2 regions of the Lysinibacillus sp. PWR01 genome follow, and region 2 is predicted to be linked to the other one. Evidence: a T-box and tRNA genes for the amino acid it is inferred to sense, from the RefSeq annotation. Region 2 holds a T-box; the other holds one or more tRNA genes.
What was found. A T-box is a leader RNA that pairs with one kind of tRNA and senses whether it is charged. The one in region 2 lies ahead of argS (arginine--tRNA ligase), so its partner is inferred to be a tRNA-Arg.
Positions count from the first base shown of each region.

Region 1 (15,939 bases), on a different contig from region 2:
ATACTAAAAGAAGGCGATATTGTTGCTCGTATTTTATTTTTAGATGCAGATGATGCCACATTAGTCAGACGTTATAAAGAAACAAGACGTGCCCATCCATTAGCAGTGAACGGTTTACCTCTAGATGGAATTAAACAGGAACGAGTACTTTTATCTGAAGTAAAGGGCCGTGCTAATTTTGTTTATAACACATCTAATATGAAACCAAAGCAATTGCGTGAAAAAATTGTCAAAGAATTTGCGAGTGAGGCAGATACTATTTTTACCGTTAACATTATGTCCTTTGGCTTTAAACATGGTATGCCGATTGATGCGGACTTAGTGTTTGATGTTCGTTTTCTTAAAAACCCATATTATGTGGAGGAGCTACGTCCAAAAACGGGTCTTCAAACAGAGGTATCTTCTTATGTTTTAGCTTTGGAAGACACGCAAATCCTCATACAAAAACTAACGGATTTATTAGACTTTATGATTCCTCTCTATCGACAAGAGGGCAAATCACAGCTTGTTATTGCTTTTGGTTGTACTGGGGGCCAGCATCGCTCCGTGACATTAGCAGAATTTTTTGGGGCATATTTTGCGGGCAAGGAAAATACGGTTATTACGCATCGTGATATTAATCGTAGAAAGGAATGAGTGAATGGGGAAAAAGCAAACAAAGCTTGTGGTAATTGGTGGTGGCACAGGGCTCTCCACGTTACTTCGCGGGCTGAAGCACCACCCATTTGATATTACTGCTATTGTGACAGTAGCAGATGATGGCGGTTCTTCAGGGCGTTTACGTGATGATTATGATATTCCACCACCTGGGGATGTACGCAATGTAATTGCAGCATTATCAGATATTGAGCCCCTTGTAGAGCAAATGTTTCAATATCGTTTTTCAGCATCTGAAGATTTACGAGGTCATTCCTTAGGGAATTTAATGCTTACGGCACTCACTGACATTACTGGAGATTTCAGTCATGCTATTAGTGAGATGGGAAAGGTTTTAAAAGTTCATGGTCGAGTAATACCAGCTGCTAATAAAAAAATCGCCTTACATGCTGTGCTTGAGGACGGTTCAATTATTGAGGGCGAATCAAAAATCCCGACAGCGACAAAACGCATTAATCGCGTTTTTTTAGTACCTGAAAATGTGCAACCGTTACCAGAAGCTATTCGTGCTATACTTCGTGCCGACTATATTTTAATAGGACCAGGAAGCTTGTATACAAGCATTATTCCGAATTTGCTTGTTAAGGAGATAGGAGAAGCAGTTGTTAAGGCTAAAGGAAGAAAAATATATGTTTGTAATTTAATGACACAAAAGGGTGAAACCATTTCTTATACAGCAGGCGATCATGTAACAGCTATACATAAGCATGTTGGCCATGACTTTATCGATTCCATTTTAGTAAATGATGAAGAACTCCCTAACCCTGTAAAAGAACTGTATAAAGAAGAAAGAGCGGAACCAGTGACATTTGACGTAGCAAAGCTTGAAAGCATGGGATTAGAAGTTATTAAACGAGACATTGCTACAATTCGTCCAGATGGCACGGTTCGGCATAATGCTGCGAATGTTGCAGAATGGCTGGTAGATTATGCTGATATTTACCATCAAAAAGTAAGAGGACCAATAATAGAAACATAATGGCTTTATTGTATATGGTAAGATGAACATATACATAGAAATCAGGATTGAAAGGGGGGCGTGATATGTCTTTTGCTTCTGAAACAAAAAAAGAGTTAACACAAATAGAAGCGGACAATCATTGTATGAAAGCAGAAGTTTCTGCCCTAATTCGTATGAATGGTTCATTATCCTTTGCAAATAAACAACTAAGCTTAGACGTGCAAACCGAAAACGCTGCAATTGCCAGAAGACTATATACGATTATGAAAAAATTGTATCCGTACAATGTGGAATTACTGGTTCGTAAGAAAATGCGACTGAAAAAAAATAATGTGTATATATGCCGTGTAAGAGAAGGTGCGCGTGAGCTGTTAATTGATTTAGAAATCATCTCAGACGACTTTCAATTTAACCATACGATCTCAAGAAAGCTCATTCAAAAGAGTGGCCAAAAAAGAGCTTATTTAAGAGGTGCATTTTTAGCAGGAGGTTCTGTCAATAATCCAGAAACATCAGCTTATCATTTAGAGGTGTATTCTTTATATAAAGAGCATGGTGAAGCATTAATGGATTTGATGAATGAATTTGAACTCAATGCCAAAACAATCGAACGTAAAAAAGGTTTTGTGACTTACTTAAAGGAAGCAGAAAAAATTTCGGATTTCCTTAATATTGTTGGTGCACATCAGGCTATGATGAAATTTGAAGATGTTCGCATATTGCGAGACATGCGCAATAGTGTCAACCGTATTGTAAACTGTGAAACAGCCAACCTAAATAAAACCATTGGTGCAGCATTACGGCAGGTAGAGAATATTCGATTTATTGAAAATTCAATTGGTCTTGATCAACTACCAGAGAAGCTTCGTGAAATAGCACGTCTCCGTGTAGAATACCAAGATGTGACATTAAAAGAGCTTGGTGAAATGGTATCTAGTGGAACGGTTAGTAAATCAGGTGTCAACCATCGATTGAGAAAAATTGATGAGATTGCTGATGCATTAAGGCGCGGTGAAAAAATAGGTGGTTAAGTTATCATACTTTTCAGGTATGAATGTCATGCTAATCGCTTATTGTTCTTTTGCTAGTAAGTGAGGTAAGATAAAACTAATAGATGAACGGTAGTGAAGGGGAGTTTTGAGAATGATTGAGAGAAGAGTCCAGGTTAAATTAAAATTAGGACTACAAGCTAGACAAGCAGCACTATTTGTGCAGGAAGCAAATCGTTTTAGTGCTGATATCTTTCTAGAAAAAGATGAGAAAAAAGTAAATGCCAAATCCATTATGGGTGTCATGAGCTTAGCTGTTGCTAAAGGTACGGAAGTTACTTTAAGTAGTGAAGGTAACGATGCTGAGCAAGCGGTTACAGCATTGGCAACAATTATTGAAAATGAAGATTAACATTCATTGAACACAAAAGGCATCACAGAGCAAATCTGTGATGCCTTTTATTTTTTATTTATTATCGCTACGATGCATAATGTGGTCAATTAAGCCATATTCTTTTGCACGTTCAGCAGTCATGAAGTTATCACGATCTGTGTCTCTTGCAATGACTTCAAGTGGTTGACCTGTGCGTTCAGATAAAATGCCATTTAGTTTTTCACGTAAGAATAAAATACGTTTAGCAGCAATTTCAATTTCTGTCGCTTGACCTTGTGCACCACCTAGTGGTTGGTGAATCATTACTTCAGCATTTGGTAGAGCAAAACGTTTACCAGGTTCACCAGCTGCAAGTAGGAAAGCACCCATTGATGCAGCCATCCCAATACAAATTGTTTGTACCTGTGGTTTAATAATTTGCATTGTGTCATAAATAGCCATACCAGCCGTAATGGATCCGCCAGGTGAGTTAATGTAAAGTGAGATATCTTTATCTGGATCTTCTGCTTGTAGGAAAAGAAGCTGAGCGACAATGGAGTTAGCAACATTGTCATCAATGGCACTTCCTAAAAGGATAATACGGTCTTTAAGTAGACGTGAATAAATGTCATATGCACGCTCACCACGACTTGTTTGTTCAATAACTGTAGGAATTAAATTCATGTTAAATCCTCCTTAAAAAGCTAAATTCGAATACCTTTACTGAAAATTTCCTTTGTATTTCAGCTGTATCCTTATCATACACATTATAGTCAGGGAAGGTCAAATATTAACCCTGCTAAAGTGAAATTAAAAAAAATAAATTGTTTTTGCATTCTATGGTTGAATTATATAGGATGGGCTTGTATAATAATTAAGGTTATAAGTTTAAAGTACAGGACACTATTTTGCAGGTATGCTTCAAATGAGGGTTATCTACATCATGCTTTTCGTAAGCCTAGAGTGAGTACTTTTTTTTTGTGTCTTTTGCCCTCGTGGTGTAATGGATAACACGTAAGATTCCGGTTCTTGCACTGGGGGTTCGATTCCCTCCGAGGGCGCCATTTTACTGATGAATTGATATACTGTAATAGCTCATCTCCTAATAAGTAGTTTAGCAGCCTGCTTACTGGAGATCGAGAGGAAGAATAACGTGAATACTGTCCTAGTTGGCATTATTCCCCTATTTATTCCTTTCAAACCTTCAAAAAAGCAATAACTCCAAATTATTTTTTAGTGAACATACTGTACGTGAGACTAGCAATAGTCGAAAAAAAAGAATCCTATCTGAGGGGATTCTTTTTTTTTGCCTAAATTTATCGAAATTTGGCATGGTTCTCATTGTATATATATTAGTTTTAGGTTTAATTTCTTGTGATTTATACATGTTTTTTCAAATTATATGAATTAATTATAAATTTATATGAAAAAATATTTAGTTTTATGCGAAAAGTTGTTGTCTAAATACTATATTGTTAATATAATTGACCTAATAGTCTAACATTTCCGAATTGCGAAAAATAATACGTATTTTGGAAAATTATCGAACTAGGGGGAAATACAATGAAAAAAACAGGTTGGATGTTACTGATGATTATCGCAGCATTAACATTAGCACTTGCAGGATGTGGTACAAAAGATGATGCTTCTTCTGGTAGTACACCTTCAGAAGACGGCGGAGATGGCAAGAAAGTATACAAAGTTGGTACTGAGGCCACTTTTGCACCATTTGAATCTGTTGACGATTCAGGGAAAATTGTAGGGATTGATGTCGATATTTTACAAGCTATTGCAGATGAAATGGACTTTGAAGTTGAGTGGAATAATATCGGGTGGGAACCAGTTTTCCAAACAATTAAAAATGGTGAAACAAATATCGGAGCTTCAGGAATCACAATTACTGAAGAGCGTAAAGAATCATTTGATTTCACAGAACCATACTATGAGTCTCAATTATTAATTGTTGTGAAAGAAGATTCAAAAATCAAATCTCTTGATGAATTAAAAGATAAAAAAGTATCAGTACAAATTAATGCTACTGGTCATATGGCGGCGAAAAAGCTACAAGGGGAAGCAAGTACAAATATTATGGCATTTGAAAGTCAGCCAATTGCGATTCAAGAGATGCTAAATGGTAATGTTGATGCAGCTATCGGAGATAATGCGGTAGTTTATGAATATATGAAAGCTCATCCAGATCAAAAACTAAAAGTAATTGAAGATGACGCATTCGACAAAGAATACTATGGCTTCATGGTTCAAAAAGGGAATAAAGAATTGTTAGATAAATTAAATGAAGGTCTTAAAAAGATTAAAGAAAACGGTAAATTAAAAGAAATTACGGGCACTGATTTTGAGTAACAAATGAATGACATGATGCTACTAACATAGTAATTTTGCTAGCGGCTCATTTATTATTCGTAATTTAAAGGGGAATGGGGTTTTCGGATGGACATCTTTGACTTACGCTGGGACATTGTCTGGAACTACCGAGATATGTTTATACGAGGTATTGGCGTAACACTTATTTTGACACTTAGTGGTTATTTTGGCGGTATTCTATTAGGGCTATTTTTAGGTCTTGGAAAATTATCGAGTAAAAAATGGATTTATTGGCCATCTAAACTATATATTGATTTATTCCGTGGAACACCGATGCTTGTACAAATCTTGTTAATTCACTTAGCAGTTATTCCAACAATTTTTGGTCATTCTTTAGGTTATATGGTATCGGGGATTACAGCGCTTATTTTAAACTGTGCTGCTTACAATGCAGAAATTTTCCGTGCAGGGATTCAAAGTATTGCAAAAGGGCAAATGGAGGCTGCACGCTCTCTTGGGTTAACACATAATCAAGCGATGCGTAAGGTCATTTTACCTCAAGCATTTAGACGTATGATCCCACCATTAGGGAATGAATTCATCGCATTATTAAAAGATTCATCACTCGTAACAGTTATTGCCGCACCAGATATTTTATATGCTAGTAAGGTAGTAGCTGGTGCAAGCTTCCGCTTCTGGGAACCGTATATCGTTGCAGCATTATTGTATTTAGTTTTAACATATGGTGTAACAAAAGTTGTAGCATTTATCGAGAAACGATTTAGCAATAGTTATGTCCCTCGTAAAGCTAAGGTAGAAGGGCGGGAAGCAAGATGATAAAAATTGAAAACCTACACAAGTACTTTGGCAAGCTTGAAGTATTAAAAGGAATCGATTATGAAATTCAAGAAAAACAAGTTGTCTGTGTCATTGGGCCATCTGGATCAGGAAAAAGTACATTTCTACGATGCATTAATATGTTAGAAGAAGTAACAGATGGTGCTATTTATATTGAAAATGTAAAGATTAATGATCCTAAAACGAATATCAATGAAATACGTGCAGAAGTGGGCATGGTGTTTCAACAATTTAACTTATTCCCGCATATGACTGTTATCGATAATGTCACGATGGCACCTATGCAAATTCGTAAAATGAGTCGTGCAAACGCAGAAGAACTAGGACATGAGCTATTAAAAAAAGTTGGACTCGATAGCAAGGCCTATAATTATCCTGAGCAGCTATCGGGTGGTCAACAGCAGCGTGTGGCAATTGCTCGTGCCTTAGCTATGAAGCCAAAAGCTATTTTATTTGACGAGCCAACTTCAGCACTTGACCCTGAAATGGTAAAAGAGGTGCTAGATGTTATGAAAAATCTAGCGGCTGAAGGGATGACAATGGTGGTTGTGACGCATGAAATGGGCTTTGCTCGTGAAGTAGGCGATCGAGTAGTCTTTATGGATGGAGGCTATATCGTAGAAGAAGGTTCTCCAGAGGAACTATTCGGCAATCCACAAAGCGATCGAACAAAGGCGTTTTTAGGAAAAGTATTATAAAGCTGAAAAAGCGAACGACATGCTCGTTCGCTTTTTTGTGCTAAAAAAAGTAGTCCATGATGAGTATTCACCATGGACTGTTCTTATTTAATGAAGGGGATTAGATGTTGTGTCGTATGCATTTAGCATCGTTTGCATATCCTGTTGGGAGTACTGAGGCACCTGATAATAGCCGTGTTTATTTTGATAAATGGATAATTCGTATCCCATTTCAATGCAGTTAGGAATACTATCTGCAACAACGCGACGAACAACAGGGTTTGTTGTCTCCAACGCAGCGGTTGTCATACATTTTGCTGCGCCTTTTTGAGCACCAAGTAAGAATCCAGAAATGGCTTCATCATTTATTTCATTAGCATTTTGCATTGGCTTTTTCGGTTGACCAGGATTTAAGCCATATTTGAAGTCATTTCCTGTTTCCATTTGGTAACGTCCTGTTGGAACAGATGGATCGTGCCCTGTTTTAAAGGACTCTACGATTGTATTATACATACCTAGAGTGAAATTATATTGACGATCCAAAATGTTGAGTAATTCAGGGTCTTTTACATGGGGACGCAAAATAATGGCTTGGTTCATACCTGCAATAATTTCGCCAATTGTTTCATGCATGTCCATCATTTCATGGCCACCATGATTTAGGCTATGCTGTTGGTTGAAATTTGTTTGATTGGATGATTCGTTGTAAAACGATTGTGACAAAAAAAACGCCTCCTCAATAATTTTTTGTTGCAGTATTTAGTATGTCGAGTCAATTCAATTTCATACGGTATAAATGTAAAGGTAAAAATGTAGACTAATGATAGAAGGAAAAGCAAGTCAAGGAGGCTTAAAATTGAAAAAGTTGCTTGGACCAATTGGAATAATTGTCATTATTCTTGTTGTAATCGCCTTATTATTCATACCTAAATATAATAGCCTGGTGACAGCCGAGGAAAATGTTGATTCTAAATGGGCACAAGTTGAAAATCAGCTCCAACGTCGCTATGATTTGATTCCCAATCTGGTGGAATCTGTGAAAGGCTATGCCAATCATGAGCAAGAGGTGATAACGAGTATTACGGAGGCACGTGCACAAATGGGGAGTGCAAGCTCACCAGAGGAGCAAGCTGTCGCCAATGATGCATTAACGGGCGCTCTTAGTCGTTTACTAGTCGTTGTGGAAAATTATCCAAACTTAAAAGCAGATGCAAACTTCCGTCAGTTAATGGATGAGCTAGCAGGTACTGAAAATCGCCTAGCGGTAGCACGTGAGGATTACAATAATGAGGTGCAGCAATTCAATAAACATGTTAAACGTTTTCCTGGTAATTTGATGGCAGGGATGTTTGGCTTCGAACAAAAAGAATACTTTAAAGCCGCAACAGGAGCTGACAAAGCACCATCTATCAACTTTAGTCAATCAGGTACACATTAATGAAACGTTGCATTGTACAGATGATCATCGTTTGTTCGGTGCTTCTTTTTTTCTCGGATATAACGAAAGCAGCTATGCCGTCACCCATGAAAAATACGTATATACATGACTTTGCCAATGTAATTTCAGCGAATGTCAAAGAAGAGTTAAATCATTATTCAGAGCAATTGGATCAAGGTACGGGTGCTGAAATCATGGTAGTCACAGTTGATAGTCTTCATGGACAAGAGCCAAAGATGTATGCAACAAAATTGATTCGGTCATGGGGCATAGGTGATAAGGAGAAAAATAACGGTGTCTTGATTTTAGCTACTTTTGGTCAAGGGGAAGGGAATAACGACGTTGTAATCGCTGTGGGCCAGGGCTTAGAAGGAGCATTACCAGATGGTAAATTAGGACGCATTTTAGATAATGCCTTTTATCCTTCGGCAAGTACGGGTAATTTAGATCAAGCTTTCCAAGCGACCTATACTGAAGTTTTTCGAGCTGTTGCCCAAGAGTATAATTGGAGCGGTGAATTACCAGCACATACAACCGAAGGGGAAGACATGCCCACTTGGTTAATTATCTTAATCATTATCGTTGTCATTATTATTTATTCGTTCTTTTCGAAAGGTGGCGGAGGTCCTCGCAGTGGAGGCTATGGAGGCTATCCAGGTAGCTTTGGTGGAGGACGTTCAAGTAGAGGTGGCTTTGGCGGCTTTGGTGGAGGATCTTCCGCCGGCGGAGGAGCAAGCCGGAAATTTTAATAGGGGTAGTGGCGAACTAATTTGTTTAGTTCGCTTTCATTATGAATCAATTAAATTCTCTCAATTATTGACAATAATGCTAGAATTGTTATAATTTAAATGTATCGACAATCGATATAACGTAAACTGATATAGGGAGGAATCATTTTTGAAAAAAAGATTTTTATCCGCATCGTTAGCAATTATTTTAACAACCTCTATAGTTATACCTGCAACAATGCAAGAAGTTCGTGCGGCCAACGAAACAACTAGCACCGTGATAGCACAAGAAGAACGTTTGACAGCGCAGGAATTTTTGAATTTAGCTGTAACAACTTTAACATTCCAGCACGGCTCAGATTCAATGCGTCAACAAATTATTGATAAATGGGTAAAGGCTGGGGAATTCACAGATTTAAGTTTGACGATTAAACATGATGAAGCGGCTCGAATTTTAGTAAGAGCGTTAAATAAAGAAGAAAAAGAGGCTTCACTTGCTGAGTATTTAGAGAAAGCCAATAAAATTGGTTTATTTAATGGCCTATCATTAAGTAGTGAAGCAATATCAAAACAAGATGCAGTAAAAATTTTAAACAATGCAAAACAAGAAAAAAATGGTTCCAATCATGAAGGTGTAAAGGAAATTTCAGTTGAAGACTTTATGAAGAATCCTGGGAACTTTGGTTATGAACTTTCACCTGATGGCAATTACATTACTTTTTCCTCTGCTTGGGAGAACAGATCCAATGTTTTCGTGAAAAAGATGAATGATGATAGTGAGCCCGTTCGTGTTTCTAATTCAAAAGATCGTGATGTTGCAGGATTTTTCTGGAAAGATAATAATTTACTATATTTAAAGGATAAAGGTGGAGATGAAAACTTCCATATTTATTCTACGACATTTAATAGCGCTGAGGAAAAAGATTTAACACCATATCCAAACGTCACAGTTGGCATATTAAGTGGTCTGCAAGGTGTTAAAGATGAAATACTTATTATGATGAATAAGGAAGATGCAACAGTTTTTGATGTCTACAAACTGAATGTAAAGACTGGTGAAACAACTCATGTTGCAAAAAATCCTGGTAATATTACGAGCTGGCTAGCAGATCGCAATGGCAATGTGCGAATTGCCGTAGCTTCAGATGGTGTGGAAGGAACGATTCTTTATAGAGATTCGGAAAAGGATGAATTCAAGCCATTTATTGAAATGGAAGCTGGCGATGAAGTAATGCCACTAGCATTTTCTAAAGACAATCAATACATTTATGCTACATCAAATAAAGGTAGAGACAAAGTAGAAGTGGTGAAATACGACTTAAAAGGTAATGAAGAAGTCATTATGTCTAATGATCAAGTAGATGTTTCAGGTGTCTTATATAGTGCTGAACACGATAAATTGCTATATGGTGCATATATAACAGATAAACCACATTATCAATTCTTTGACGAGAACTTTGAAAAGCTTTTCCGTAAAATTCAAAGCAAGCTGAATGTGCATGAAAGTGAGCTTGGTATCAATGATTACAATAAAGAAATGACAAAATTTATTGTGAGTGTTTCAAGTGATACTGTCTATGGAAAATATTATTACTACGACTCAACAACAGATGAATTAACAGAATTGGCCACTTTAAGTCCTTGGTTAAATCCGAATGAACTTGCTGAAATGCACCCAATTTCTTATAAGAGCCGAGATGGTTTAACAATTAATGGCTATTTAACTTTACCGAAAAATAAAGAAGTGAAAGATCTCCCTCTTATTGTCAATCCACATGGTGGGCCATGGGCACGTGATATGTGGGGCTTCAATCCAGAAGTACAATTGTTAGCTAATCGTGGCTATGCAGTGCTACAGGTGAATTTCCGTTCATCAACTGGCTATGGTAAAGAGTTCCTTCAAGCTGGAAATAAGCAATGGGGTCTGAAAATTCAAGATGATATTACAGATGGTGTCCAATGGGCAATTGACCAAGGCATTGCAGACCCTGATCGCATCGGTATTTATGGTGCATCATTTGGAGGTTATGCAACATTAGCTGGTATTACGTATACGCCTGATTTATATGCTGCAGCAGTTGATTATGTAGGGGTATCTAACATATTCACATTATTAAATACCATCCCACCTTACTGGGAAACTATGCGTAACATGTTTTATGAGCGCGTAGGTCACCCAGAGAAGGACAAAGAATTATTAACAGCTGTTTCACCTGTTTTCCATGCAGATAAAATCAAAACACCATTATTTGTCGCTCAAGGTGCAAATGACCCACGTGTGAACAAAGCAGAATCCGATCAAATTGTGGAAGCCTTACGTGCTAGAGGTGTGGATGTAGAATACATGCTAAAAGATAATGAAGGACATGGCTTCGCTAACGAAGAAAATAGAATTGAATTCTATAATGCCATGGTGAAATTTTTCGATAGTCATTTAAAATAATCTGAAACGAAAGGCATTGATGTGTAGCTTGCTCACAATCAATGCCTTTTTAATTACATAAGGTGAATAGAGTTTGTCTAGCGTTTCTTACGATCAAATGGAGAAATATACAGAGCCAGTTCCTCAATACCATTATAAATTTATTGTTCATCCACTCGAGAAATACTGAAACGAATAAGATTATGCTTTTTAAATTCTGGTAAAAACATTCTAGAGGCGTCATCCATCAAAATATAAATCGTCAATGAATAGTAGCCATAACTTCATTGTACTTTCGTTTATAATAAAGATGGGAGGTGCTATCTATGAAGATTAAATTTTTTAGTCGGGCAAATTGTCCTTTATGTGTAGAAGGATTACAGACATTAAAGCTTGCTCAGGAAGATGTTCCCTTTGAAATTGATGTGATTGATATTGAGCAAGATGATCGCATACATGAAAAATATATGCTAATGATTCCTGTAGTTGAAAAGGATGGTGTCGTAATCCAGTATGGTAATTTAGATTATGCCACCTTGATGGAGCAATTAGGCAGTTAATTTACTGAATGTATAAAAGGTTATTAACGGAAAAAATGACTCTATTGTTAGCTGTAATTCTCACAATTCACAAATTGTTCAATGAAAGCGTTTTGAATTTGAACAGTTTGTGAAGACCTTCACATTAGACTTTCTTTTCATAAAAAACGGAGTAGAATAGGTATCAAGTAAGAAGTTGTTATAAAACAGTTTAGCGAATGTATCACAAATTTTAGTGGTTGTTATATTACAAAAATGAATGATGTGAAGGGAGATTTTACAATGTGGGTTATTACAGTATTTGAGAAAAAGGATGTTCGTATTTTTGAATTTACAAATAAAAGTGAAGCAACAAAAGCTTTAGAAGGTTTTAAAAAGAACGCGATTTTATCTTTCACTAAATAAATAAGTACAACAAAGTCTCGTAGCCATGTTGAAGGCTATGAGGCTTTTTTTAATATAAACAATTCAACTACTTGCACTTTAAAACAATGCATATTATAATAAAAGCATAAGTGGGACACAAAATAATTGAGTGGGATAAAAATAAACCCACAACTATTAGTTAAGGGAGTAGATAGATATGTTAACTGTTCCAGAGGCACAGCAAAGGCTACTTCCTGAAATGTATCCGCTTCTGCAATCAAGATATCGAATTTTGCAAGCCGTTCAACTTATGCAACCAATCGGACGACGTGCGCTAGCCGATTCACTGAAAATGACAGAAAGAGAAATACGTAAAGAAACTGATATTTTACGTGAACAAGGGTTATTAGATGCGCAAAAGTCGGGTATGGTATGTACAGATGATGGTGAAATAGTCATTGAAAAATTAAGAGTCATCGTTTACGAATGGTCTGGTTTAACACAGCTTGCAAAAGTGCTCGAAAACCATTTTGGCATCCAGCGTGTAGTCGTAGTTCCTGGTGATTACAATGAGGATCATACAATCCTGACCATGCTAGGCAAAGAAGCGGCATTGCAATTTATGTCAACTGCTTTTGATGAGCAAGTAGTAGCTGTCACTGGTGGAAAATCTGTTGCCTCTCTTGCACAGTTTTTACATCCTTTAGACGGACAAAAGGATATCACTTTTGTAGCTGCACGCGGTGGGATTGGACATGAAATGCAAATGCAGGCCAATACACTTGTTGCAACATTTGCCATGCAGATGGAGGCACAGTACCGTACTTTATTTTTACCAGAGCATTTAAGTGAGCAAGCTTATCAAGCGATGTTAACAGAGCCGATGGTAACAGAAATGATGGCATTCTACGATCAAGCAGATTGCGTCATTCACGGGATTGGCTCCGCAGAGGAAATGGCGATTCGTCGTAATTCATCTCCAGAGGATTTGCGAATTCTTGAGGAGAAAGGCGCTGTAAGTGAAGCATTTGGCTATTATTTTAATGCTAATGGTGAAATTGTTCATCGTATACGTACGATTGGTATTCAACTTGAGCAGGTACAAAATAGCCAGCAAGTCATTGCAGTTGCAGCAGGAAAACAAAAGGTCAATGCAATGCTTTCTTATTTTAAAGTAGCACCTAAGCAAACCATATTTGTAACAGATGAAGCAGCAGCCAAAGCAATTGCTGCCCAATTATCTTCTATAGAAAATAAGCATCTTGAATGATGGTAAAGTATCAAACATGTCACTCGATCTCAGAAAGTGCTAGAACACTTTTTGAATGAGCATAAAGTAAATTTTGATGTCTCTATTCATAGAGACAGACAATACACATTATTGGAGGAATTAACAATGGCATTAAAATTAGCGATTAATGGATTTGGACGTATTGGACGTTTAGTATTTCGTGAGGCAATGAAGCATGATGAAATTGAAGTAGTAGCCGTAAACGACTTAACAGATGCTGGTCAGCTTGCGCACTTATTGAAATATGATTCAGTACACGGTATCTATGATGCTGAAGTCAATGCAGATGAAGATTCTTTCGTAGTAAATGGCCAACGTGTAAAAGTATATGCTGAAAAAGATCCTGCACAATTACCATGGGGCGAATTAAGCGTAGACGTAGTGCTTGAATGTACTGGTCGATTCCGTTCAATGGAAGAAGTAGGCAAGCATATTGAAGCAGGCGCGAAAAAAGCCATTCTATCGGCACCAGCAAAAGGGGCAATGCCTACATTTGTTATGGGTGTAAACCATGAGGATTATAACCCAGCAACTGATGATGTAATCTCCAATGCTTCTTGTACAACAAACTGTCTTGCACCAGTAGCTAAAGTACTTGATGAGAAATTTGGCATTGAACGCGGTATGATGACAACAATTCACTCTTATACAAATGACCAACGAATTCTAGACTTCCCACACTCTGATCCACGTCGTGCACGTGCTGGGGCGGTTTCTATGATTCCAACAACAACGGGTGCAGCAGTAGCAGTATCAAAAGTATTACCACAATTAAAAGGTAAGCTAGATGGCTTCTCTATGCGTGTGCCAACACCTAACGTATCATGTGTTGACTTAGTTGTGGAGCTAAAAGCAGATGTATCGAAAGAAACGATTAATGCAGCATTAAAAGAAGCTTCTGAAAATGAATTAAAAGGCATTTTAGATTACAATGAGCTACCATTAGTATCAATCGATTATAACGGTAACCATCATTCTTCTACTGTAGATGGTCTTTCAACAATGGTATTAGAAAACAAAATGGTGAAGGTTTTAGCTTGGTACGATAACGAAATTGGTTACTCTACTCGCTTAATGGACCTAGCTTTATACATTGCTGAACAAGGATTAAACCATAAATAAGTATCATATTTCGACATTTTGAGTAAAAAGTGTGACATATTACTGCTTTTTATGCACAAAAAGTATAGCCTTTATAATATCGAATAGATATAATATACAAGGGTATTGGGAGTAAGGGATAACCCTTACTCCTTTTTTAACTAGATTCAGCAGAAAACGCCCACCTCCATAGGTGGTGAGATGAATACACAAATTACTCTCTTTGATTCATTGGGTGTCCAGACATAGACTGAATCAAGATAAAAGCCCCAGCAGATGTACAGATTTTGAAGAGGGGCTTTTAGAGCAAGCTCGAAAAATTACACTAAGGCGTAATTGATACATGGTGATTGCAAGACATAGAAGGTAACTTTTGCTACTATAAAAACAAGTATTAGGGTTCATTATCAAAAGTTGGAGAATCATAATCACACTAGATAGTGACCCTGAAAAAGTACCAAAATGACTTTTCAATTTAGTAAGCATGGTGTAGAGCCAAGATGGGTAAAACACAAGGGTGTAAGACTAAAACAAATTTTGAAGGGAGTTTCTTCATGTTAAATAAGAAAACAATGAAAGATATTGATGTAAAGGGTCAACGCGTTTTTGTACGTGTAGATTTTAATGTGCCAATGGCAGATGGTGCTATTACGGATGAGACACGTATTCGTGCAGCTATTCCTACAATTGAGTATTTAGTAGAGCAGGGTGCTAAAGTTATTCTAGCTTCTCACTTAGGTCGTCCAAAGGGTGAAGTAAAAGAAGACATGCGTTTAACAGCTGTTGGCATTCGCTTAGCTGAATTAATGGGCAAGCCTGTTACGAAGCTTGATGAATCCATTGGGCAAGCGGTGGAAGAAGCCGTTGCAAACATGCAAGATGGAGATATTCTATTGCTTGAAAATGTACGCTTCCATGCTGGTGAAGAGAAAAATGACCCGACATTAGCACAGCAATTTGCTCAGCTAGCAGATATTTATGTCAATGATGCTTTTGGGGCAGCCCATCGAGCACATGCTTCTACAGAAGGAATTGCTAAGCATATTCCAGCTGTATCTGGATTCCTAATGCAAAAGGAATTAGATGTACTAGGTAAGGCCTTGTCTAACCCTGAGCATCCATTTACAGCCATTATTGGTGGTGCCAAAGTAAAAGATAAAATTGGTGTTATTGAAAGCCTGTTAGAGAAAGTAGATCACTTAATTATCGGTGGAGGT
Region 1 covers NZ_JBHERJ010000075.1:7,321-23,259, reverse strand. The annotation lists gene rapZ (RNase adapter RapZ) at 1-636, shown strand, start outside; gene ACEVFT_RS16730 (gluconeogenesis factor YvcK family protein) at 641-1,636, shown strand; gene whiA (DNA-binding protein WhiA) at 1,702-2,649, shown strand; gene ACEVFT_RS16720 (HPr family phosphocarrier protein) at 2,762-3,019, shown strand; gene clpP (ATP-dependent Clp endopeptidase proteolytic subunit ClpP) at 3,074-3,664, opposite strand; tRNA gene ACEVFT_RS16710 (tRNA-Arg) at 3,970-4,044, shown strand; gene ACEVFT_RS16705 (basic amino acid ABC transporter substrate-binding protein) at 4,544-5,341, shown strand; gene ACEVFT_RS16700 (amino acid ABC transporter permease) at 5,429-6,139, shown strand; gene ACEVFT_RS16695 (amino acid ABC transporter ATP-binding protein) at 6,136-6,858, shown strand; gene ACEVFT_RS16690 (spore coat protein) at 6,946-7,560, opposite strand; gene ACEVFT_RS16685 (LemA family protein) at 7,694-8,275, shown strand; gene ACEVFT_RS16680 (TPM domain-containing protein) at 8,275-9,024, shown strand; gene ACEVFT_RS16675 (S9 family peptidase) at 9,173-11,446, shown strand; gene ACEVFT_RS16670 (glutaredoxin family protein) at 11,752-11,985, shown strand; gene ACEVFT_RS16665 (hypothetical protein) at 12,247-12,369, shown strand; gene ACEVFT_RS16660 (sugar-binding transcriptional regulator) at 12,548-13,600, shown strand; gene gap (type I glyceraldehyde-3-phosphate dehydrogenase) at 13,727-14,743, shown strand; gene ACEVFT_RS16650 (phosphoglycerate kinase) at 15,277-15,939, shown strand, end outside.
Region 1: it encodes a tRNA-Arg, which carries the amino acid that the T-box ahead of argS (arginine--tRNA ligase) is inferred to sense. The anticodon was not compared.

Region 2 (15,939 bases):
TGCGCTAATTGAGAAGATTCATACCAGAAATCATAGTTCCCTACATATAATTGGATTTTCGAGAAGTCCAAATCCGCAATATGTGTACATACTTTGTTTAAGAAGTGACGGTCATGGGATACAACAATAACTGTATTCTCAAAGTTAATGAGGAACTCTTCCAGCCATTGAATCGCCTTTAAGTCAAGGTGGTTGGTAGGCTCATCGAGTAATAGCACATCAGGCTGACCAAACAGTGCCTGTGCAAGTAATACTTTGACTTTGTCAGAACCTTCAAGATCACCCATGAGCATGTAATGAAGATCATCTGAGATACCTAAACCGTTTAATAGTGTAGCCGCTTCTGATTCAGCTTCCCAACCGTTTAGCTCTGCAAATTCACCTTCTAGCTCTGCAGCACGCATGCCATCCTCATCTGAGAAGTCTTCCTTTGCATAGATAGCATCTTTTTCTGTTTTCACGTCATATAGGCGTTTATTCCCCATAATGACTGTGTCGAGCACTGTATGCTCATCGTATTCGAAGTGGTTTTGTTTCAGGACGGATAAACGTTCGTCCTTGCCCATCGATACATTCCCTTCCTGTGCTTCAATTTCACCAGAAAGGATTTTTAAAAATGTTGATTTACCAGCACCATTTGCCCCAATTAAACCGTAGCAATTGCCTGGTGTGAATTTTATATTTACGTCTTCAAATAGTTTACGATCGCCATAGCGAAGACCTACATTACTAACTTGAATCATGCAAGTTCCTCCTTTTTTCACAATGGCTCTAGTATAGCATGAAATATGTTCCATAGTCTATAAACATTATTAAATCAAGGTTTGGCGTTCTTTCCACATTTTTTGTTAAACATAAACTGAATAAAGATACAATAAAAAATTAAATTTGGTGTAACTTTCTGCGAGCGTGAGGCGTCTATATTGTAGTGTGATTAACTATTTTTGAAAAAGAATAGAAATTTTACATCATTTACCATGGGGATTTTAGTTGCTTCTTCACAAAGGTATCGTCTAAAATGATTCTGACTGTTTTTTTATGTCAAGTGAATCATCACTGGTGCCCACAAGCCCATCCCCGTTTTGAATGCCAGCTATTCGTTGCTCTTTCATTCATACTAGATTGATGTTGCTAAAGTTAGGATAAAAACATCACAATCCTCATAAATGATTTCATTCATTTATCTTGATGATAATTTCATAGAGAATACTGTAAGCAAAAGCATTATTCGTTTGCGGTAATGATATGCCTGCATTCAACTAGGACATTCAGCCCTTAAGGCGGGAATGATGATTAAATAAACACATCGATGGAAATTTTAACAATTGGAGGTATATTATGGGTAAGGGCTTATTATGGACAGCCACTTGTGTAATAGTAGTTTTACTTGGGTTTGGTAGCTACTATTTTATTAAAGATATAACAAACTCTATGGCATACAATAAATTAGTGGATGAGTATAAAAAGCCAGAACCAATTGAACATATAGAGGCAGAATATGATGTCATCGTCATCGGTGGTGAACCAGAGGGTGTGGCTGCGGCGGTGGCTGCTGCACGAAATGGTGCGAAAACATTGCTGGTCGAAAAACGACAAGAGTTAGGTGGATTATTTACATATGGTATGCTGAATTTCCTCGACATTCCTCGTGATGGCCATAACAACTCGATTAGTGAGGGGATATTTAAGGAATGGCATGAGCTTGTTAGAGGGAAAGATGCTTTTGGCATTGTAGGTGCTAAGGCTGCCTTTAAAAAGCTGATTGATGAAGAGCCTAACTTAACCTTATCCGTGCAAACCGAGGTCGTGAAAGCGAATGTCAAACAACAACAATTAACGTCTGTGGAATTAAAAAATGAGTACGGTACATATTTTGTGACAGGAAAATCATTCATTGATGCCACACAGGATGCTGATTTTGCTGCCATGTCGGGCGTTCCTTTCTTTGTAGGTGGGGAAGATATTGGCATAAAGGATAAACGCATGGCTGTGACCTTAATGTTGCATTTAAAAAATGTCGATTGGGATGAAGTGAAAAAAGCAGCTAAATCCAATGTATTTGGCGGTGCCAATTTAAATCATACCGTTATGTGGGGCTTTACAAAGCTGCATGATGAATACAAGCCTTTGCAAGAGGGCACAAGGTTACGAGGGTTGAATTTAGCACGTGTAGATGATGAATATTTCATTAATGCCCTACAGATTTTTGGTATTGATGGCTTGAACGAGCCTTCAAAACAAGCGGCCATTGTCGCAGGGAAGAAGGAAACGCTACATATTCTAAACTATTTACAAACAAACTTCCCTGGGTTTGAAAAGGCTGAAATTGTTAGCTATCCAGAAGAACTCTATGTACGAGAAACGAGACATATTTGGGCAGAGTATCAATTACCAATGGCTGACCTTTGGAAAAATAGTGATCAGTGGGATAGCATTGGGATTGCCTCTTATCCAGTCGATGTGCAAGCACAAACGCCTCATGATTACGGCTATGTGATTGCTGCACCAAAGCAATATGCCATTCCTTTCCGATCGTTAGTACCAAAGGACATTGATGGCTTACTGGTAGTTGGACGCTCTGCAGGTTATTCATCACTCGCTGCTGGTAGTGCCCGCATTGTTCCTACAGGGATGGTGACAGGGGAAGCGGCTGGGACTGCGGCTGCTCTTGCACAGAAGCATGATGTAACCTTTAGAGACATGAGCAAGGATAAAAAATTAATCGCTACGTTACGAGAGCAATTGACTAAACAAGGTGCCTATGTCGACTCATTTTCTGTATACTATCCATATCAAGAGGAATGGTATGATGAAGCCATTCAAACGCTCATTAATTATGGCCTTGTAGTGGGTGGCTATGATAATGACTTAAAAGTAGACAGTAAGGCGACAAAAATAAAGTTTGCTAAAATGTTAAAAGAGAGTATGCTACGTGCTGGTGGAGAAAGTGCATCAGGAATGAAGGATCAGCTCGAAATTGTCATCAATAAAGTTTATAATCAAGGCGATGAAGCTATTGAACGAGATGAGCTAGCTCAGTATTTGGCTGATGTCCTCATCGGTGAATCCAATGCGACTAGCTGGGATACATTAGTTGAAAAAGGAATGGTCACGGAGCAGGTAGCCAAAAAAATCTCTGATAATAAGGAACTAAAATTAAAAGAGATGTATGCCATTATGGCTGATGTTATTCATTATGTAGAAAAGAAACACTCCTCTTCTTGAGGAATGTTTCTTTTTTTTCTATTGTCCATCCTTTTGATCCAATTGATAGCTTATATATGTTAGCACGGAAGCTATGAGTGCTAACATCCCACCAGCCCATGATAGTTTGTCTAGACTACCGGTGGCTACAACAACCCCTCCAATTGCGGCACCTAATGCAATGCCCACATTAACGGCTACAGGGGTTAACGAGGATGCAAAGTCTTTGGCAGACGGGGAATACCTTTCTGCTAGATCCATGAAGTATAGTTGAACAGTTGCATTCACAGCATAAAGCATGACAGCCATTAACATAATACTCATCAAACCCAGCCACGTGGAGGACATCGTGAAATAGAGGGTAAATAAGATAATGGCCTGAAAGATGAATGTATAGCGCAATTTACTAAGACCGTTATGTTGAGCGATCTTGCCAGCTAAAAGATTACTAAAGATCGAAAAAAAACCATAGATTAACAGAACAATACTGATATATTTCGTATCAATCCCAAGTTTGTTTTCTAAAATTGGCGTAATAAAAGTATAGATTGTGTATGTTCCAGCAATCGTAAAAACAGGAATGAAGAATGCTAGAATGATTTTAGGTTGCTTAAATAAACTTAATTGGTCTGATAGCGAACCTTTTGTTCCTTTACTATTCCGAGGTAGCACAAAGAGGCTGATGACAAAGGCAATCCCTCCTAATAGAGCCGTTAACCAGAATGTCATATGCCAATTACTCCATTGACCCACCATCGTTCCTAGCGGTACACCCATAACGTTCGCAATCGTAAAACCAGCAAATAGTAAGGCAATGATAGAGGATCTTTTTTCCTTTGGCATACAATCATTTGCTAAAGACATAGATAATGCTGTTAGCACACCGCTGACAACAGCCGTAACAACTCTAGAAGTCATTAAAATACCATAGGAACTAGCTAAGGCACTTACGATATTTCCAAGTATAAAGATAGCAATGAACAGTAACATGAGTGGATATTTTGCAAATCTACTAACAAAACCGGTTAAGATAGGTGTACCAATGGCATAGGCAATCGCAAATCCAGAAACCAAGGAACCAGCAGTGGCAATGGTAATGCCTAAATCTGTTGAAACCTCTGTTAATAATCCTACAATGACAAATTCACTTGTTCCCATGACAAAAGTTAATAATGTTAAGGTAAAGGCTAAAATTTTATGTTTATGACTAAGTGTATTTTCTTTCATCAAATAATGACTCTCCTTTTATATTTATATATCGAGAATAATCGATATATTATGCGAAACCTAATCAGTATAGCGTATCTATTTATCGTGAATAATCGATATGATAACTAAAACAGAAACCCAATTAATCATTTTGGGTATCTGAGACAAGAAACGAAGCAATTTGATGAATCGTTTCTTCTTTTAATTTATAATATGTCCATTGACCATGACGAAAAGATTCGAGAAGTCCAGCTTTTTGCATCATATTTAAGTAGTGAGAAACGGTTGATTGAGAAGTTTTAGCTTTCTCTTGAATATCACCAACACATACGCCTCCTTCGATACTCACTTTTGGGAAATGTTTCTCAGGTTCCTTCAGCCACTGTAAGATGTTTAGCCTCGTCTCGTTTGATAACGCTTTGAAAATTTCAATTGGTTCCATATCGAGATAATATATCGAATTATCTCGATATGTCAATTGCTAAGTACCGTCATTTTACAGTAAAAATGGTTGACGCCAATAAGGAAGTCCGGTAATATATGTAAAAATCATAGAAAAATTCGATGAAAAAGAGAGTAATTGATGGGATGACTGGCAAGCGAGTTAGGGATGGTGTGAGCCTAATGCAGGGACCATGAATGAAGCGCACTTTGGAGAAGATTCTCGAACAAGTAGTAGAGAATAGCGGGGCGTCACCTCGTTAACAATGGAAAGTGGTCATGTCACATGGCAACTAGAGTGGTACCACGGGATTATCATGCTCTCGTCTCTAATTTTAGAGGCGAGGGCTTTTTTATTTGGACAGGAGGAGAATCAAGATGAATAAACAAATCGCGGACAGTATAGCAGTCGCATTAAATCAACAAATAACAGGAGAGGAAATATTGTCATTATTAGAAAAACCAAAAAGCTTGGAGCTAGGGGACGTGGCCTTTCCATGCTTTACCCTAGCAAAAATGTGGAAAAAGTCTCCACAAAGTATCGCAGCAGATATAGCAAGTCAATTAAACCATGACAGTATCCAGCGTGTGCAAGCTGTTGGAGGCTATGTCAATATTTTTCTAGCTCAAGAAAAGGTGACCCAGCAGGTGTTAAGCAAGATTCTGCGCGACAAGCAACAATATGGCACTATGCCAACAAAGATGGAAGCAGTCGTCTTGGATTTTTCATCTCCTAACATTGCGAAGCCATTCTCGATGGGACATTTACGTTCAACGGTCATCGGCAATGCCTTAGCAAATATTGCAGAGAAAAATGGCTATCAAGCCATTCGTATCAATCATTTAGGGGACTGGGGTACACAGTTTGGTAAGCTGATTGTTGCTTATCAACTATGGGGAAACAAACAAGCCATTTCAGCGTCACCGATTGAGGAGCTATTAAAGATTTATGTGAAGTTTCATGAAGAGGCAGAGCAAGATCCAACACTGAATGAGCAGGCTCGTGCCGCCTTTAAAGCATTGGAGGACGGTGATGCAGAGGCACTGGCATTGTGGCAATGGTTCCGAGATGTGTCATTAGTAGAGTTTCAAACAATATATGAGCTGTTAGGAATTGATTTTGATGCCTTTACAGGTGAAGCCTTTTACAATGACAAAATGACACCTGTTGTGACAGAGCTAACAGATAAAGGGCTCCTCGTGGAATCAGACGGAGCGTATGTTGTGGAGATGGGGGAGATGCCTCCATGTTTAATAACGAAAACGGATGGGGCCACACTTTATGCAACACGTGATTTAGCAGCCGCCCTGTATCGTCAACAGCACTACCAGCCCAAAAAGATGTTCTATGTCGTTGGCAATGAGCAGTCCCTCCATTTTAAACAGCTTTTTCAGGTCATCGAAAAAATGGGCTATCCTTGGGCAAAGAATCTACAGCATGTCCCATTTGGCATGATGCTGAAGGATGGTAAAAAAATGTCGACTCGTAAAGGCAAAGTGGTGTTATTAGCAGATGTGCTAGCAGAGGCCATTGCGACGGCGAAGCGTAATATTGAGGAGAAAAATCCTCATCTTCCAAATAAAGAACGAGTAGCACAGCAAGTGGGCGTTGGAGCAGTAATTTTTAATGATTTAAAATACCACCGCCTAAACGATATTGAATTTTCAATTGAGCAAATGATGAATTTTGAAGGGGAAACAGGACCATATGTGCAGTATACGTATGCGCGTATTTGCTCCATTTTAGACAAAGCAAATGCACCTTCTCAAGACATGATATTCACACCATTAGGTGAGCAGGCTTGGCCGATTATCTTATTACTGGAGCAGTTTCCAAAAGCGGTAGCTATGGCTTTTGAGCAGGCTGATCCGTCCCAAATAGCGAAATATGCCTTACTACTGGCACGTTTATTGAATAAATATTATGCACAGCACAAAATATTAGCAGATGATGAACAACAAGCATCACGTCTCGCACTTTGTCATAGTGTGGCCATTGTCTTAAAAGAGTCTTTAGCCTTATTGGGTATTGAATCCCCTGAAAATATGTAATGAACATTAGCCATTTAAAAGCAAACGGTCCAATCATTGACCATCCATCGAAAACATGGTAAAAGGATAGAGGAATCGATGCAAGTTTTTCATAAATGAATGTTGCGTAATAGTAGAGAGGATCGAATAAATGGCTAAAAAACAATGGACCGTTTCACTCACCTTAGTGGTCATTAGTATATTTTTTGTAGCACTCAATATGAGACCAGCCGTAACGGGAATAGGACCGCTTTTTAATGTGCTGATGACATCGTTACATGTCTCGACTACAAGCATCAGCTTTCTCACATCCATCCCCGTTTTTTGTATGGGCTTGTTTGCACCTTTGGCTGTCCCGCTACAGCGAAAAATGGGCACGAAATCAGCTATCACCCTTTTAGTGACCCTCCTTGTTGTCGCCAATGGGCTACGCTTTTTCCAAGCAAGCTATTTCTTGCTCATCGTGACAAGCTTCGCAGCAGGCTTAGCGATTGCGATGATTGGTCCTATTTTAAATGCTTATATTAAGAAAAAGTTTCCCGAACGCTTCACGACAGTTGTCGGTATTTATTCATTCGGTATTGGCGTAGGGGCTACTTTAAGCGCAGCCTTAACCGTGACTTTTTATCAGGGGTTCGGTAATAGCTGGACAGTCGCCCTCGGCATGTGGTCAATACTCGCCGTAGTCGCGCTCGTTATCTGGCTATGGGCGATTCCATCCGGGCACAACGAGCAGCTGCAACAAGTAACTGCGACAGAACATGCCCGTAATCCGTGGACATCTAGACGTGCTTGGGTGATCCTCTTGTACTTTGGTTTACAAACGTCGCTCTTTTTCTCGATCATGTCATGGCTCACACCGCTACTACAGGATAAAGGCCTGTCATTAGAGGCAGCCAGTGCCATGCTGACCATAATGTCCGTTGTACAAATGATAGGGAATATGGCGGTGCCACTTCTCATGGAAAAATGGCCTAGTCGCATGGCCTGGCTGCTAGTGTTAAGCTTTGTTGGTGTGATTGGATTTATGCTACTGTGGCTCACATCGGGTATTTACCTATGGCTGGCTATTTTATTAATTGGCATTATGTTAAGTGGACTATTTCCAATCGGTCTATTGTTGCCTCTTGATGAAGCCAAAAATGATCAGGAGGCCACGAGCTGGTCATCCATGGTGCTAGCAGGTGGCTTTATGGTAAGTGCGATTATCCCCATCCTAATAGGCGTTTGCTATGATTTAACAGGTAATCATACATGGACATATCTGATCTTTCTCCTATTAATGCTTGGCATTTTGGCAACGACTGGACTGCTAAGAAAAAAAACATCGTAAGAGACATGTGTGACGTTGCACATGTCTTTTTTAGTGAAAATTATTTTGAGGGTATGATATCCTTCCATCCTCACAGCAAATTGCGTCTTCCATCAATATTAATAGGTAGAAAGAAATGAATTGAGCAAAGTAGCTGCATTTTTCTAATATTGATAATTTCATAATAATATTATGTAAACTTGAAACATCCTCACGCCTTGATTATGATAGAGAAGAGAGAATGTTGAATAGAAAGTTTTGGTGAAGGTATGTATAAAAAGATGCTCGTTTTAGGAGCGACAGCTTTACTTGTAGCAGGCTGTGACAGTCAAATAGGTACAGGTTGGTTTCAAAATAAAAAGGCAGAGGTGCAAACAGAGGGAGCGGTGACGAAGCAACAGGAAAAAATTGTGCCAGAGGTCAAAGTAATTGGAGAGCATGGTGTTGGTGCAGGTATTATTATCAAGCAACAGGATAATCAACTGTATATTTTAACGAATGGCGCACTGGTGGCATCCAAACCAACTGCCCTTGTTCAATTTGGTGAGGACAAGCTGGTAGCAGCAACTATTCATGTCATGTCAACAGCCTATAATATGGCCATGTTACGAGTATCCTATCAAGCGGATGTGCAAGTGCCTAATCTCTATGAAGGTGAGCTCAATCAGCTAGCTGTTTATGTGAATGGTTTACCTTATACGATTCAAAAATATCAAGATAAGGTAGCGGCCTATTTTATAAAAGCAGAACAATCGATACCTCTAGGAAGCCCTGTCATGGAGGCTGAAAATGGAGCCATTGTCGGTCTTTATGTTAATCGACAACAGCAGGGAGAGTCCCAACCATACATATTGCCTATAAAGGAATTTCAATCATCCATTGATGAATGGATTGACGAGGGCATGACAGCCAGTGTACGACTATCCCAATCGAAAAATTTATATCCCTATATCGAACAAGGGGATAAAGAAGCTGTACAGCAAGCAATCGAACAATATGGAGAAAATGTATTTGCGTATAATACCGATGAAATTAAGCTATTTTTAGATACGTTTCACAAGCATTTAAAGGGTGCAGTGACAATTCAGGATGCAAGTGTCATGAAACCCATTGTCGGGACAGAGGCGATACAGGAAACCTTGGCTAGTATGGTTGCCTACTATGCTTCCAAACAAGCCAAAATTCATTTCGCTGACACGGACATTCAGGATATTCGCGTAGAAGGACAGCGTCTCATCGTGCAAGCCAAAACGGAATATATGCTGACGAATGCTGCTGGACAGGAGGCACTTGCCTACTCCAACATGCTGTATGAGCTAGAAAAAAATGAACAGGGCGAGTACAAGCTACTTGGTCTCACAAATGAGGAGTGAATTTTGCATGGAGCAAGCAAGACAAATGCTACAGCATCATTTTGGCTATGAAACCTTTCGCCAAGGTCAAGAACAAATTATTGAACAAACATTACAAGGGCAATCAAGCCTTTGTGTCATGCCAACAGGTGGAGGGAAGTCCATTTGCTATCAAATTCCAGCGTTAATGCTTGAAGGGTTAACCATCGTCATTTCACCTCTGATTTCACTGATGCAAGATCAGGTAGAGGCTTTACGAACGGCTAACATTCCAGCAGCCTATATCAATAGTACGCTAACAGCACAGGAAGTGGATGAAACGATGCAACTTGCGAGTGCGGGGTATTTAAAGCTCCTCTATATTGCACCAGAGCGACTAGAAAGTACTACGTTTCTTCAAGCATTGTCGTATTTATCTGTGCCATTGCTAGCGATTGATGAGGCTCATTGTATATCGCAATGGGGGCATGATTTTAGACCAAGCTATCGTTCCATCCACAAGCTTTTTACGCTATGGCCACAAAAGCCCACAGTTTTAGCACTAACAGCCACTGCGACGCCAGCAGTTTGTGATGATATTCGTCAATTGTTAGCAATTGATGAGCGAGCAACGGTCATGACAGGCTTTTCGCGTGAGAATTTGGCGCTTTCGGTGTTAATTGGCGAAAATAAAGAACGCTATATAAAAAATTATGTACAAAAAAATCAACAGGAAGTCGGCATCATTTACGCTGCCACTCGAAAAGCAGTAGATGCGATTTATGATATGCTGAGTCGCTCTGGTGAAGCCGTTGCAAAATATCATGCGGGTCTATCAGAGGACTTGCGAATGGCTGAGCAGGAGCGATTTTTAAAAGATGAGGCACGTATCATGGTGGCAACGAATGCTTTTGGTATGGGTATTGATAAAAGTAATGTGCGCTTTGTGTTGCATTATCAAATGCCTCGTAACATGGAGAGCTATTACCAAGAAGCGGGTCGTGCTGGGCGAGATGGTCTGCCAAGTGCGTGTATTTTATTGTATGCTTCAGGCGACGTCCAAACACAGCGTTTTCTTATTGAACAAACACAGGATGAAGCGCGTATTACCCAGGAGCTAGCCAAACTTCAAACAATGGTGGATTACTGCCATACAGAGGGCTGCCTCCAAAATGCGATTTTATCGTATTTTGGGGAAGAGGAGGAGGAGCCTTGTGGACGTTGTAATAACTGCAATGATGGACGAGCAGTAACAGATGTGACGGAGGATGCGCAAAAGGTGCTAGCCTGTGTTGTACGCATGGGCCAAAAATTCGGTAAGACCATGGTGGCACAGGTGTTAATTGGCTCTAAAAATCAAAAGATAGCTGAATTTGGCTTTGCCCGATTATCGACCTACGGCATCTTAAAGGGAAAATATGCCTCAAAGGATGTATCCAACTTTATTGAATTTTTAATTGCTGAGGGCTTACTGGCCGTGAAGCACGGTACATTCCCCACAATTTATGTGTCAGCAGAAGGCAAGGAGGTACTGCTTGGCAATCGACACGTCATGCGCAAGGAAGCTGTCACGGTGAAGAAGCTGGTGGATAATGATCCATTATTTGAACATTTACGTGTGCTACGGAAAGAAATTGCCGACGAGGAAAAGGTACCGCCATTTGTTGTATTTTCGGATAAAACGTTACGTGAAATTTGTGATAAAAAACCATCCGAGCTTGAAGGGCTACGACATATTAGTGGGATTGGTGAAGTAAAATTCGAAAAATACGGCATTCGTTTCTTCAATGCGCTCCAATCTTATTTGGAAACAACATCGAATAGTTAAGTTCCATTGAAGTGCTTAATTCATAAGAATTAGGCACTTCATGTTGTAGAAAAAGATCATTGTCACCAGCAGAATAAAATCTTCTAACATGGTGAGAAGTTGATTTCCGTTCCGCCAATGTCCTTTCCAGGGGGCGTCAATGAGCTGCTTCACTCATTCTAATCAACCATGCTACCAAAGTGCTTAATTCAAAAGAATTAGGCACTTTTTTTATTGGGCAAGCATCTTAAAGACGCTCTTATTCTGATTTGGCGATATTCGCTTTCAGGTATTTTAAAAACTCTTTTGCTGCCAAAGAGAAATGCTTTTTCTTAGACCGTACCCATCCAAAGGAACGTTTATTGGATTCAAAATTTATTAAGGGTATGGGGACAATCTCTCCATTCGTAACATAATGATCATCCTGTAAAGCTATATCCATCAAAAAGGTGATGGCTAAGCCCTCTGCAACAGCTTTTTTGATGACTTCGGTATTATTAGTGGTAAATAAAATATTAAGAGGGCCATACTTATGCATAAATTTTGTAATAGAATCCTTCCATATTACCCCATCATACATGACAATTGTTTCATGGATTAGCTCCTCAGGTGTGATATAGTCACTAAATGCAAGTGGAGAATGCTTGCTGACACATACCATGATTTTGCCCTCTATTAAGGCTTCGAAAACCAATTCTTCATGCGCATTCCAATCAATATCATCAAGCATCGCTAAGCCAATATCGATCTTCCCTTGAATCACTTCTTCAATAATCGTTGGTGATTTTTTTTCGGTCATATGGATACGAAAGGAAGGGTAATCTTTTTTAAAGCTTGTTAACGCTTTAAGTAAAATGGGCAGAAAGAAGCTAGGGCTAGCCGTTATATTCAATTCCCCGTTTATGAGGGAGGTTTGCTCTTGTGCTTCTTCCTGTATTTCTTCCAACTTCATCACAATTTCATAGGCTTTTTTTATGATATTTTTCCCTTCGGCTGTTGGTATGGCGCCTAGCCGTGAACGTGTAAACAAGGAAATACGTAATTCTTGCTCTAAGTTCGTAATGGATTTACTGATCGTTGATTGTGAAACATGAAGATTCTGTGCTGCGATGGAAATCGATCGTGTTTTAGCTACCTCAACAATGTATTTTAATTGCTCTATATGCACAATCATCCCTCTTTTTATATGAATTATATTCAAGTATCTATGATATTTTACCATTTTACTTTATTCACAGCCATATATAAAATAATGAGCGAGAATATTTTTATTATTCTAAAAATTTAAAGTGGAAACGTTTTCGTTCTGAGATTGAACGAGTGTTGGAAAGGAGTACAGTATGCAAGCAACAGGGACAATTGAGTATCTTGATCAGTTAAAGGAAAAGTTACGAGCGTTTATTGACAATGAACTATTACCGTTTGAACGGGAGCATGAAATGGATGCAGAGCAAAAGATTTTGATGGAGCAAATTACATGGGTTCGAAAGCGATCAAAGGAGCTTGGATTTTATGGTATCAACCTACCAAAGGAGTTGGGAGGGCAGTCGCTTAGCTTAAAGGGACTATGTGTTTTAAAGGAAGAGCTTGCAAAATCAGGCGCGGTTTTATGGGGGCATGTTTTGGGTGAAATCGGTGGACCTTTCCGTATTGGTCAGATGGTAAACGTTTTTACGCCAGACCAATTAACAAAGTACGTCATGCCAGTGATTAATGCTGAAGCAGGTTGTTGTTTTGCATTATCAGAGCCTGGTGCAGGATCTGATGCCCGTGCCATTCAAACAACAGCTATACGGGATGGTAATAGCTACATATTACATGGGAAAAAACATTTTATTAGTGCTGCACCCTATGCTGACTGGGCAATTGTTTTGGCAAAGGAAATGGTAGAGCCAACTGATGTAAGCGTTACTTCCTTTATTGTAGAGAAACAGACAGAGGAACGACCAGGTTTTGAACTCGGCAAGATTCAAGTGCCTATATCGGGAGAACATAGTACAGCTGAGCTAATTTTTAACCAATGCCGAGTGCCTGCTACGAATATTGTCGGTCAACGAGGCAAGGGATTGATGCTGGGGCTTAACAGAATCAATGAAAACAGAGCGTCTTGGGGAGCTACCTACCTTGGGGTAGCACAGCGTCTATTAGATGAAGCTGTTGATCATGCCAAAGAGCGTAGACAGTTTGGTAAACCAATTGCGGAATTTCAAGCTATTCAACATATGTTAGCGGAAATGGCCACTGAACTCTATGCAGCACGTTGTATGCTCTACTATGTGATCGAACGTATGGACCATGGTGAAAACGTGAGAGGGCAAGCATCTATGGTGAAACTGTATACCTCTGAGGTTGCCAATCGAGTGGCAGACAAGGCAGTTCAAATCTTGGGTGGTCAAGGGTTAATGAAAGGACATCCTGTAGAGAAAATGTATCGAGATGTACGGATGTTTAGAATTTTGACGGGTACATCTGAAATTCAGAAAAACATAATAGCTAAAGAATTGCTGAGTCAATCATAAAAACATCGTCTTTCGAAACGATTATTTACCTAAAGGAGGAAGTTTACATGGATGCTATAACGTTTCAAGCTTTTCTATTTACTAGTTTAAATAAATTTGATAGACAGCCAGCGCTTACTTGTGTAGAGACAAATGAAACGATTACTTATAAGACATTACGGGAACAAGTTGATGCGGCAGCAAGCCAGTTAGGTCGTCTTGGCGTACAAGTCGGAAAGCGTGTTGCAGTTCTCATTCCAAATAGTATTGAAAATGTTGTCTACAATCTTGCTGTCAGTCGGTGTGGAGCTACGGTCGTTCCGTTAAATGATAAGCTAGGCATGAAGGAAATTGAGTTTATTTTAAGAGATGCGGAGCCTCAAGTCATCATTATGGCCACGCAGAAGCATATAGCATCTGTTCTAAGCTATCAACAAGAAATCGGCAAACAGACCGTTACTGTTGTTGGTGTGCCTGGGTTTGGTATTGACTACCCGGAAGAATTTTATCGTATGAAGATAGAGCATAAAAAAGGCTATGACGTCTTTCCTGATGCCTCATTAGATGATGTAGCCATCCTATCCTACACAGGTGGCACAACTGGAACGCCAAAAGGAGTCATGCACTCTCAGCGAGGTTTTGGGGCTTCCCTGATGGCTTCTTGCATGGAGTATCCATATGATGACCGAGACAAGGTGTTGTTTTGTACGCCCATTATCCATGCGGCAGGCGTGTTGCTACAAAGGTCACTTGCATCTGGATGTCATGTCTATATCATGAAGGCATTTCATCCACAACAATTTATGCAAATTGTACAAACGGAGCGGATTACAAGCACCTTTGTTGTGCCAACGATTATTTATCGGCTAATTGATGAGGCCAAGCAAAAAAGCTATGATGTCAGCTCATTACGCAATATCAATTATGGGTCATCACCCATTTCCTCTGAACGTTTGAAAGAAGCGTTTGAAATTTTTGGTCCTATTTTTAGACAACAGTATGGCATGACGGAATGCAGTATCGTTATTGCCAGATTGACAAAAAGCGATCACCTTTTTGCCTATGAGCACAATTTGGATGTGTTAAAGAGCTGTGGAAAACCGTGTATGCTTACCCAAATTCGCTTAGTCGACGATAAGGGCCAAGATGTTCAACCATTGCAGCCAGGTGAAATTGCAGTCAAAACACCTTCTGTATCCATTGGTTATTACAATAGACCTGATCTAACAGCAGAGGCATTTCAGGATGGCTGGTTCTTTACAGGTGATATTGGACAATTCGATGAACAAGGCTATCTTCATATTGTCGAACGGAAAAAGGATATGATTATTTCGGGTGGCTTCAATGTGTATCCTGCTGAAGTAGAAAGAATTGTGAACCAGCATTCGAAGGTGGCTATGTGTGCTTGCATCGGCATCCCGCACAATGATTGGGGGGAGGCGGTTTGTTTAGTCGCAGTGCTACGTGAAGGTGAAACGTGTACGAAAGAAGAATTAATCGAGTTTTGTAAGCAACGTACCGCTTCCTATATGGTGCCAAAGGAGATTATTTTCGAGGCATCTTTACCACTTACAATGGTAGGAAAGATTGATAAGAAAGAGCTAAGAAAACCTTTCTGGGAAGGAGCGGCACGTTTAGTGAATTAGAAAGAAGACTTACCCATTCAATGAAAAGGAGTGTGTGAAATGCAAGTGTATGCGGCTGATAAAAAGCGTAAATCGATCATTATTATACTCTTATTTTTAGGGATGTTATTAAGTCATATTGATAAAACATCCATGAACGTCGCCATTATTCCTATTCAGAAAGCCTTAGACCTGAACTCTTTTGAAGCTGGTTTAGTGTTGAGTATTTTCTTTTTTAGCTACGCTCTGATGCATCCGATCGGTGGATGGCTTACCGATAAGTATGGTGCACGAAATGTCTTGTTTGTTTCCGTCATTGGATTTTCATTTTTTACAGCTCTGACAAGCCTTGCCTGGTCATTTATTTCACTCCTCTTCATTCGTCTCCTATTTGGGTTAGCGGAAGGCAGTGTTTTTCCAGCTAGTATGCGCTCGATTGCCGATAACTTTGGAGAAAATGAACGAGGTCGAGCAAGCTCAT
Region 2 covers NZ_JBHERJ010000073.1:253,875-269,813, reverse strand. The annotation lists gene ACEVFT_RS16025 (ABC-F family ATP-binding cassette domain-containing protein) at 1-743, opposite strand, end outside; gene ACEVFT_RS16020 (FAD-dependent oxidoreductase) at 1,339-3,225, shown strand; gene ACEVFT_RS16015 (MFS transporter) at 3,244-4,431, opposite strand; gene ACEVFT_RS16010 (ArsR/SmtB family transcription factor) at 4,556-4,855, opposite strand; T-box leader at 4,969-5,188, shown strand; gene argS (arginine--tRNA ligase) at 5,233-6,906, shown strand; gene ACEVFT_RS16000 (MFS transporter) at 7,037-8,218, shown strand; gene ACEVFT_RS15995 (TcaA NTF2-like domain-containing protein) at 8,467-9,570, shown strand; gene recQ (DNA helicase RecQ) at 9,578-11,356, shown strand; gene ACEVFT_RS15985 (LysR family transcriptional regulator) at 11,595-12,503, opposite strand; gene ACEVFT_RS15980 (acyl-CoA dehydrogenase family protein) at 12,676-13,854, shown strand; gene ACEVFT_RS15975 (class I adenylate-forming enzyme family protein) at 13,902-15,479, shown strand; gene ACEVFT_RS15970 (MFS transporter) at 15,519-15,939, shown strand, end outside.